Regions from separate parts of the Variovorax sp. VRV01 genome, predicted to be linked through region 2. Evidence: predicted binding sites of a transcription regulator. Region 2 holds the regulator's gene; the other holds the start of a gene.

Region 1 (5,171 bases), on a different contig from region 2:
GCGTGTCGGCGGGGCCGTGCGGATCGACGCCCACGGCCACCGAGATGTCGTGGATTTCGGTGTTGGCAAAAAGCCGGTCGCGCTCCACCTCCCAGGTGTTGAGCACCTTTCCGCGCAACGGCAGGATGGCCTGGCTCTCCTTGTCGCGGCCCATCTTGGCGCTGCCGCCGGCCGAATCGCCCTCGACCAGGAAGACTTCGTTGTGGCTGGTGTCCTTGCTCTCGCAATCGGTCAGCTTGCCGGGCAGCACGGCCACGCCGGAGCCCTTGCGCTTCTCGACCTTCTGGCCGGCGCGCTGGCGCGTCTGCGCGGCCTTGATGGCGAGTTCGGCGAGCCTGCGTCCATAGTCGACGTGCTGGTTGAGCCAGAGCTCGAGCGCCGGGCGCACGAAGCTCGACACCAGGCGCACGGCATCGCGCGAATTGAGGCGCTCCTTGATCTGCCCCTGGAACTGGGGGTCGAGCACCTTGGCGCTCAGCACGTACGAGGCGCGCGCGAACACGTCCTCGGGCAGCAGCTTCACGCCCTTGGGCAGCAGCGAATGCAATTCGATGAAGCCCTTCACCGCGGTGAACAGGCCGTCGCGCAGGCCGCTCTCGTGCGTGCCGCCGGCGCTGGTGGGAATCAGGTTGACGTAGCTCTCGCGCACCGGCTGGCCGTCTTCGGTGAAGGCCACGCACCAGTCGGCGCCCTCGCCCTCGGCAAAGTTGTCGGCGTTCTTGTCGGCATGGCCGCTGCCTTCGAACAGCGGGATCACGGGGTCGCCGTTGAGCGTCTGCATGAGGTAGTCGCTCAGGCCGCCCTTGTAGAGCCACTGCTGCGTTTCCTTGGTCTTCTCGACCGTGAGGGTGACGCTCACGCCCGGCATCAGCACGGCCTTGCTGCGCAGCAGGTGGGTGAGCTCGGCCATCGGCAGCGCCGCGGTCTCGAAATACTTGGCGTCGGGCCAGGCGCGCACGGTGGTGCCCTGCTTGCGCTCGCCGGCCTCGAGCTTGCGCACCTGCAGCGGCTCGATCACGTCGCCGCCGCTGAAGGCCAGCCTGGCGACCGAACCCTCGCGGTGCGTCGTCACTTCGAGGCGCTTCGACAGCGCGTTGGTCACCGACACGCCCACGCCGTGCAGGCCGCCCGAGAAGCTGTAGGCGCCGCCCGAACCCTTGTCGAACTTGCCGCCGGCGTGCAGCCGGGTGTAGACCAGTTCGACCACCGGGGCTTTTTCTTCAGGGTGCAGGCCAAAGGGAATGCCGCGGCCGTCGTCCTCGACGCTGACCGAGTTGTCGGCATGCAGCGTGACCTTGATCTTCTTGCCATGGCCCGCCAGCGCCTCGTCGGCGGCGTTGTCGAGCACTTCCTGGATGACGTGCAGCGGGTTGTCGGTCCGGGTGTACATGCCCGGGCGCTGCTTCACGGGCTCGAGGCCCTTGAGCACGCGGATGGAACCTTCCGAGTACCCGGAGGACGCGGACGATGAACTGGGGGGAGTCTTGGGGGGAGTCGCCATGGGGGCGGATTGTAGTCAGTCGCCACCAAACAACTGGATACCCATACAGGCACACTGCGCGTTCACGGCCGGGCCGCCGGCTTTGATGCGCGGCGCGCATCAAAGCCGGCGGCACAAATCATCAATGGCCTTGGCCGCCAGCGCGCCCGCCAAAGTACCCGAGTCGCTACATTCGACGGCATGCAAGCCTCCTCTCCCACTCTCTCGGTCAAGCAGGTGCTGATCTGCGGCGCCATGATCGTCACGCTTTCCATGGGCATCCGCCACGGCTTCGGCCTCTGGCTGCAGCCGATCACGCAGGCGCAGGACTGGAGCCGCCAGACCTTTTCGTTCGCGCTGGCCGTGCAGAACCTGTCGTGGGGCATCTTCGGCGTGTTCGCGGGGATGGTGGCCGATCGCTTCGGCGCCTTCCGGGTGCTTGTCGCCGGCACAGCGTTGTATGCGCTGGGCCTGCTGGGCATGGCGTATTCGCCCACGCCGCTGCTGTTCACGCTGAGCGCCGGCGTGCTGATCGGCGCGGCGCAGGCCGGCACCACCTATGCCGTCGTCTATGGCGTGATCGGGCGCCAGATTCCGGCCGAAAGGCGCTCCTGGGCCATGGGCGTGGCGGCGGCGGCCGGCTCCTTCGGGCAGTTCCTGCTGGCCCCGATCGAGGGGCTGCTCATCAGGCAGCTGGGCTGGCAGAGCGCGCTCGCGGCGGTGGCGATGCTGGCGCTGGTGATCCTGCCGCTGGCCTTCGGCCTGCGCGAGCCGCAGCGCGGCGCGCTCGCGGGGCACCGCGACCAGTCGGTGCTGCAGGCGGTGGGCGAGGCCTTCCGCTATCCGAGCTTCGGGCTACTGATGGCGGGGTACTTCGTCTGCGGCTTCCAGCTCGCCTTCATCGGCATCCACATGCCGACCTACCTGCGCGACCAGCGCCTGCCGGCCGAGGTGGCGGGCTATGCACTCGCGCTGATCGGGCTCTTCAACGTGTTCGGCACCTACACGGTCGGGCTGCTGGGCCAGAAGCTGGCCAAGCGAAAGATCCTGGCGGCCATCTACCTTGCGCGGGCGGTCTCGATCGCGCTGTTCCTGCTGGCGCCGATCTCGCCGCTCAGCGTGTACGTGTTCTCGGCGGCCATGGGCTTCCTGTGGCTGTCGACGGTGCCCGCCACCAACGCGATCATCGCGGGCATCTTCGGCGTGGCGCACCTGTCGATGCTCAGCGGCTTCGTGTTCCTGAGCCACCAGGTCGGCTCGTTCATCGGCGTCTGGCTGGGCGGCTATCTGTACGACACCACGGGCAGCTACGACATCGTCTGGTACATCGCGATCGCGCTGGGCGTGTTCGCGGCGCTGATCAACCTGCCGGTGAAGGAAAGCGCCATTGCGCGCGGCGGCCGGCCGGTCGCCGTGCCCGGCTGATCCTGGCGAAGGACAATGGCCCCATGATTCCGCAGATGCGCCACCGCCTCGTGCAGGCCGGCTGGCTGGCGGCCGCGCTGGCGGCGCTGGGCGGCGTCTTTGCGCTCTACGTGCACCCGGATTTCCTGGTGACGCTGGTCGACCAGGTCTGGTCCTGCTTCTGATGATTGCTATGAAAAATGCAGCACCTCCGCATGGCGGAACAGCGCCGTCGGAATGGATCGTGCGGTGGTCGCACCTGCTCGCCCCCGGGGCTGCCGTGCTCGACGTGGCCTGCGGCCACGGACGGCACATGCGGTGGTTCGCGGCGCGCGGGCATGCGGTGACGGGCGTGGACCGCTCGGTGGAAGCCGCCGAAGCCGCGGGCGCCTTCGGCCGCGTGCTGGCCGCCGACATCGAGGCCGGCCCCTGGCCGTTCGCGGGCCAGGCCTTCGGCGCGGTGGTCGTCACCAACTACCTGTGGCGCCCGCGCATGGCGGACATCGTGGCCGCGGTCGCGCCGGGCGGCGTGCTGCTGTATGAAACCTTTGCGGCCGGCAATGAGACGGTGGGCAAGCCCTCGCGGCCCGACTTCCTGCTGCAGCCCGGCGAACTGCTGGCCGCATGCAAGGATTTGCGCGTGGTGGCCTACGAGGATGGCTTCCTTGCCGAACCGGCGCGCTTCGTGCAGCGCATCGCGGCCATCCGTGCCGGCGATGCCGGCGCGGGCCAGCCCCCACGCCATCTGCTGCAGGGAAACTGAGCCCGCCGGGGCCGCCGTTTCCGGGGACGCCGGAGTAAGTAGAATCGGCGCTTTCGTCCACCCGACAGAGAGATTCCCCTTGGAGCAACTGACAGGCAGCATCGTCGCTCTTGCCACGCCGATGCACGACGACGGCAGTGTCGACTACCCCGCCCTGCGCCGGCTGATCGACTGGCACATCGACGAAGGCACCGATTGCCTTGGCGTAGTCGGCACCACCGGCGAATCGCCCACGGTCGACGTGGAAGAGCATTGCGAAATCATCCGCGTGGCGGTCGAACAGGCCAAGGGCCGCGTGCCCGTGATGGCCGGCTGCGGCGCCAACTCGACCAAGGAAGCGATCGAGCTCGCCAAGTTCGCCAAGGGCGTGGGCGCCGATTCGCAGCTGCAGGTCGTGCCCTACTACAACAAGCCGACGCAGGAAGGCCAGTACCAGCACTTCAAGGCCATCGCCGAAGCCGTGGGCGACCTGCCCACCGTGCTGTACAACGTGCCCGGCCGCACCGTGGCAGATATGGCGCACGACACCGTGCTGCGCCTCGCGCAGGTGCCGGGCATCATCGGCATCAAGGAAGCCACCGGCAACATCGAGCGCGCGCAATGGCTCATCCGCGACCTGCCCAAGCACTTTGCCGTGTACTCGGGTGACGACCCGACCGCGGTGGCACTCATGCTCTGCGGCGGCCAGGGCAACATCAGCGTCACGGCCAACATCGCGCCGCGCAAGATGCACGAGCTGTGCGTCGCGGCCATCGCGGGCGACGTGCGGCGGGCCATGCAGATCCAGTTCGAGCTGATGCCGCTGCACCGCCACCTGTTCGTGGAACCCAATCCGATCCCGCTCAAGTGGGCCATGTCCAGGCTCGGCCTGTGCGGCGGCGCATTGCGGCTGCCGCTCACCGAGCTGGCGGAAACGAACCGGCCCGTGGTCGAAGCCGCCCTGCGCGCCACCGGCCTGCTCAAGGGCTGACCCGGCATTCTTCCCGACACCCCCGATCTCTTTCCCCCTGCCGCATCGAGGTTACGCAACCTTTTGCCTGAACCGCGCTCAGAGAGTGCGGGCAAAGCGGCCCACAGATTGACCGAACCCATTCCAACAAGGAAGACGACGTTGAAGAACCTTTCGCACATTTCGCGAGCTGCACTGCTGGCCACCCTCGTTGTCAGCCTCGCCGCCTGCTCCGTTCTCGAGAGCGACAAGATCGACTACAAGAGCGCCGGCAAGGCCCCGACGCTCGAAGTCCCGCCCGACCTGTCGCAGCTCTCGCGCGAGAACCGCTACGCGGTGCCGGGCGGTGCGGTCACGGCCAACGCCTACCAGGCCGGCGCGGCCAACGCGCCGGGCATTCCCACCGCGGTGGCCAACATCGGCGACGTGCGCATGGAGCGCTCGGGCACGCAGCGCTGGATCGTCATCAACCGCTCGCCCGACCAGCTCTGGGACCCGGTGAAGGACTTCTGGCAGGAAAGCGGCTTCCTCCTGACCACCGAGCAGCGCAACCTCGGCATCATGGAAACCGACTG
Region 2 (5,171 bases):
GCGACACGTCGAGCGCGGTCAGGTCCAGCAACTCGAAAGGCCCCAGGCGAAAGCCCGCCTGCTCCTTCAGGATGCGGTCGATGGTGGCGAAATCGGCCACGCCTTCGCCCACGATGCGCAGCGCTTCCGTGCCATAGCCGCGGCCCGCGTGGTTGACGATGAAGCCCGGCGTGTCCTGCGCCTGCACGGCGCTGTGGCCCATCTGCACCGCATAGCCTGCGAGCTGCTTGCAGACCTCGGCCGAAGTCTTGAAGCCGGCCACCACCTCGACCACTTTCATCAGCGGCACCGGGTTGAAGAAGTGAAAGCCCGCCACGCGCTCCGGATGCGCGAGCCCGGCCGCGATGGCCGTGACCGACAGCGACGAGGTGTTGGTGGCCAGCGCGGCCGTGGGTGCGACCACTGTTTCGAGCTCGCGGAACAGCTTGCGCTTGACCTCGAGATCTTCGACCACCGCTTCGATCACCAGGTCGCACTGGGCCAGCGCCCCGACCGAGTCGACCGCCTTCACGCGCGCGATCTGCGCATCGCGCGCCGCGGCGTCGATCTTGCCCTTCTCGTGCAGCTTGTTCCATTGGGCCGCGAGGGCTTCGCGTCCGCGTTCGGCGGCACCTGCAAAACTGTCGAGCAGCAGCACTTCGCTGCCGGCCTGGGCTGCGATCTGTGCGATGCCTCGGCCCATGGCGCCGGCGCCGACGACGCCGATCCGGGTGTAGTTGACTGTCATTGAAAAAAGATCTTCGCTGGTTGGTGGGCGTCCGGGTCCGCTTGCAGGCACCGGGTCCGGAGTTTTGCGCAGCCTTCGATTTTGCAGCCATCGGCCGCCGGGCCATGCCGGGTTTTACGCGGGGCCGCGCTGTCAGGCCGGCCGGCGGCTGCGGTCGATGGCCACACTCAGGCCGATGGCCGCGAGCAGCAGGGCAAAACCGGCCCAGTTCATCCATGCCACCGCGTCGTTGGCAAGAAGCCATCCACCCAGGCCGGCGCCCATCGCCTGGCCGACATAGATGCCGGAACTGTTCAGCGCCACCGAGCCCGGCGCGAGCGCGGGGGCCAGCCCGACCAGCCTTGCCTGCTGCGCCGAATTGGTCGCGAAGCAGCCCAGGCCCCAAGGCACGAGCACCGCCGCCAGCCACGGCAGCGTGCCGGCCCATGGCCACAGGAAGAGGCTCAGCGCAATCAGCGAACTCGTCAGGAGCACCATGCGGCCCGCGCCCACGCGGTCGATGAACCGGCTCACGAGCATGTTGCCCGCGAGGCCGAATACGCCGAACAGCGCCCACATCAGGCTCAGCATGGTGGGGTCTGCGCCGAAGTCCCGCTTCAGGATCGGCCCGAAATAGCTGAACAGCACGAACTGGCCGGCGCCCTGCAGCGCCGTGACCGAGACGATGCCCATCAGCACCGGGCTGCGCAGCACGCGCGCCCAGGCGGCTGCCGTCAGCGCCGCGGGGCGAATCCCCTGCGGCAGGGTCAGCCAGACCGATGCCGCGCTCGCGACGCTGAGCAGTGCAATCGCACCGAAGGCCATGCGCCAGCCGAGATGGCCGCCCACCAGCGCACCGATGGGCAGGCCGAGCACCGAGGCCAGCGACCAGCCCAGAAAGACGAAGGTCACGGCGCGCCCGCGCTGTTCCGGTGGCACCAGCATGCCGGCGCAGGCCGCGGCCTGGGGCGTGAAGATCGCAGGCGCTACCACCGTGAGCATGCGCACCGGCAGCAGGGCGCCGAAGCTCGGCATCAGCGCCGCAGCGGCGTGCCCGGCCGCGTACCAGAGCAGGGTGAGAGCGAGCAGCCGGCGGCGGTCCCAGCCTGCGACCGCTGCCGCGAGCAGCGGCGCGCCCAGGCACATCACGACCGCGGCGACCATGATCAACTGGCCCGCGGTCGCCACCGAGACAGACAGCGACGCGCTGATTTCGTTGAGCGTGCCCGGCACCACCATCACGCCCGTGCCGATCACGAAATTGCCGGCCAGCAAGGCCCACAGTGCGCCACGCGGCGCGGGGCGGCTCACTGAAGAACCTTCGCCTTCGGCCGCGGTATTTGCCTCGGGGCGGCCCGGCGGCTCATGGGGTCACCGGCGAACCTGCAGCGCGCCGGGGTTCACGATGTTGGTGGGATTGCCCTTGATGAAGCTCACGACATTGTCGAAAGCCTGGCCGAAGTAGCTTTCGTAGCTGTCCTGCTCGACATAGCCGATGTGCGGCGTGCAGATGCAGTTCTCCAGCCGCAGCAGCGCATGGCCCTGCAGCGGCGGCTCGCTCTCGAACACGTCGACCGCCGCCAGTCCGGGCCGGCCGCGGTTGAGCGCAGCAAGCAGGGCATCGGCCTCGACCAGTTCGGCGCGTGAGGTGTTGACGAAGAGCGCCGTCGGCTTCATGCGCGAAAGGTCCTCGAGCTTGACCAGGCCGTTGGTTTCCTCGTTGAGCCGCAGATGCACCGACAGCACGTCGGCCGCGGCGAAGAACTCGTGGCGGTTCTGTGCCACCTGGAAGCCGTCGGACCGCGCCTTGGCGCAGCTTGCCTCGCGCCCCCAGATCACCACCTGCATGCCGAAGGCCTGCCCGTAGCGCGCCACCAGCTGGCCGATGCGGCCGTAGCCCCAGATGCAGAGCGTCTTGCCCTTGAGCACCGAGCCCAGCCCGAAATTGGGCGGCATGGAGGCCGACTTGAGCCCCGACTGCTGCCAGGCTCCGTGCTTGAGGTTGCTGATGTACTGCGGCAGGCGGCGCATGGCCGCCATGATCAGCGCCCAGGTCAGCTCGGCAGGCGCCTGGGGCGAGCCGGTGCCCTCGGCCACCGCCACGCCGCGCTCCGTGCAGGCCGTGACGTCGATATGGCCGCCGACGCGCCCGGTCTGCGAAATGAGCTTGAGCTTGGGGAGCTTTTCGATCAGCTGGCGGGAGATCTGGGTGCGCTCGCGGATCAGCACGATCACGTCGGCATCCTTCAGCCTGACCGAAAGCTGCCCGATGCCCTTGACCGTGTTGGTGTAGACCTTGGCTGCGTACGCGTCCAGCTTGGCGGCGCAGCGCAGCTTGCGCACGGCGTCCTGGTAATCGTCGAGGATCACAATGTTCATGGCGTGCCATTGTGCCTCGCAGCATTGGCGTGACGCGCGTGTGAACGTTTGGATACCCACCCCGGGCAGTGGTCACCGGGGTGCACGGGTTCAGTGCAACTGGGTGGAGCGGGGCGCGGGGCTGATGGTTTCCATCGCCTCGAGTGCCGCCAGCCGGTCGAGCTCGGCGCAGACGTCGGCCATGCGGCCCGAAATCACCATGCGGTTGGTGTTGCGTCTTTCGCCCTGCGGGCCGTCGACCACGCGGATGACGCGCAGCGGCCGCACGGGCGCCGGCGCCGCTTTGGGGGTTGCCGCGTGGTCGCGGGCCGCGCAGGCCGGCCGGACCGCGACGTAGCGCAACCCGGCGGAGCTGCTGCCGGTGTCGCGCCGCGCCGGGCGGCGTGCCGGCAGCAGCCGGCTTGCAAGCGATTGCAGCGGCATCCACAAATCAGCGATGGCGAGGAGGGCGATTCCCATGTGAACTCCAAAAAAGTCTGAGGTTGAACACAGGCAGGATTTCTTTGAATGGACGCAACAGGGTGATGGCGACAAAGCGCCATACGCCCGCCACCTGTTGCGGCCGGATGGGTTGCTGCTTTCGGCAGGCCGCGAAGGCCTACATCAGCATGGTGTTGCGGATCAGGCCCACCGCCAGGCCTTCGATTTCGAAGGGCTCGCCGGGCTGGACCACGATGGTCGGGTAGTCAGGGTTTTCAGCATGCAGCTCGATGACCTGCTTGTTGCGCTTGAGGCGCTTGACCGTGACTTCGTCACCCAGGCGCGCCACCACGATCTGGCCGTTGCGCGCTTCTTTGGTGGCCTGGACCGCGAGCAGGTCGCCGTCCATGATGCCGGCGTCGCGCATGGACATGCCGCGCACCTTGAGCAGGTAGTCGGGCTGGCGCTGGAACAGCGTGTTCTCGACGTAATAGGTCTGGTCGACGTGTTCCTGCGCGAGGATGGGCGAGCCCGCCGCCACGCGGCCGATCAGAGGCAGCGCGAGCTGCGACATGCCGGGCAGCGAGAGCGAGAATTGGCCGCCTTCGCGGTGGCGCGTCTCGTTGAGCGAGCGCAGCGCATCGCCCTTGAGCCGGATGCCGCGCGAAGTGCCGCTGACAAGTTCGATCACGCCCTTGCGGGCCAGCGCCTGCAGGTGCTCCTCGGCGGCATTGGCCGACTTGAAACCCAGCTCATTGGCGATTTCGGCCCGCGTGGGCGGCGCGCCGGTACGGGCAATGGCGCTCTGGATCAAGTCCAGGATCTGCTGCTGGCGGGCGGTAAGCTTCACGGCGAACTGCATATGTGGTTCCTTGCGGCACTGGCTGAATATCCAGTACCTGTATTTTTAACCAGTTTTTAAAAGTTGGCAACCCATGGTTAATTCCCCTTCCTCCGGCCTGCGGCGCATCGTGGTCCTGGGCACCGGCGGCACCATTGCAGGCCGGGCCGCGAGCGGTGCCGACAACATTGGCTACACCGCTGGAGAGGTGGGCGTGGCGGACCTGCTCGGCGGCATCGATGCGCCCGCAGGCGTGGCGCTCGTGGCGGAGCAGGTGGCGCAGCTCGACAGCAAGGACATGGCTTTCGACGTCTGGCTGCAGCTCGCCACGCGCTGCACGTTCTGGCTGGCCGAGGCCGACGTGGCGGGCGTGGTGATCACGCACGGCACCGACACCATCGAGGAAACGGCTTTCTTCCTCCAGGCGGCGCTTGCGTCCGGCAAGCCCGTGGTGCTGACCTGCGCCATGCGCCCGGCCAGCTCGCTCTCGCCCGACGGTCCGCAGAATCTGCGCGATGCCATCGCCGTCGCGGCCACATCGGCGGCGCACGGTGTGACGGTGGTCTGCGCGGGTGCCATCCACGGCGCGCTCGATGTGCAGAAGGTGCACACCTACCGGCCGGACGCGTTTTCATCGGGCGATGCCGGGCCGATCGGCTATGTGGAAGAGGGCGCGGTGCGGCGCCTGCGCGACTGGCCGCAGGCGGCGGGCGGGGCCGCGAAGCTTCCTGAAGCGAAGGCAGGGGCGGAGGTGCGCTGGCCGCGCGTGGAGATCGTCACCAGCCATGCGGGCGCAAGCGGCGCGCTCGTCGACCTGCTGCTGCA

Evidence for each region. Region 2 encodes LexA, which represses DNA repair genes until DNA is damaged. Its sites were predicted from a motif close to ACTGTATNNNNATACAGT; they were not measured.
Region 1: the regulator LexA is predicted to act here: its motif matches at 1,534-1,551, upstream of IB278_RS28755 (DNA topoisomerase IV subunit B).

The regions. Positions count from the first base shown of each region.
Region 1 is NZ_JACVBS010000022.1:68,200-73,370, forward strand. Features, by position in the region: gene IB278_RS28755 (DNA topoisomerase IV subunit B) at 1-1,501, opposite strand, end outside; gene IB278_RS28760 (MFS transporter) at 1,682-2,905, shown strand; gene IB278_RS28765 (hypothetical protein) at 2,929-3,069, shown strand; gene IB278_RS28770 (class I SAM-dependent methyltransferase) at 3,078-3,647, shown strand; gene dapA (4-hydroxy-tetrahydrodipicolinate synthase) at 3,691-4,617, shown strand; gene bamC (outer membrane protein assembly factor BamC) at 4,759-5,171, shown strand, end outside.
Region 2 is NZ_JACVBS010000007.1:104,487-109,657, forward strand. Features, by position in the region: gene IB278_RS14285 (3-hydroxyacyl-CoA dehydrogenase) at 1-727, opposite strand, end outside; gene IB278_RS14290 (MFS transporter) at 860-2,017, opposite strand; gene IB278_RS14295 (D-2-hydroxyacid dehydrogenase family protein) at 2,078-3,085, opposite strand; gene IB278_RS14300 (hypothetical protein) at 3,176-3,544, opposite strand; gene lexA (transcriptional repressor LexA) at 3,684-4,367, opposite strand; gene IB278_RS14310 (asparaginase) at 4,441-5,171, shown strand, end outside.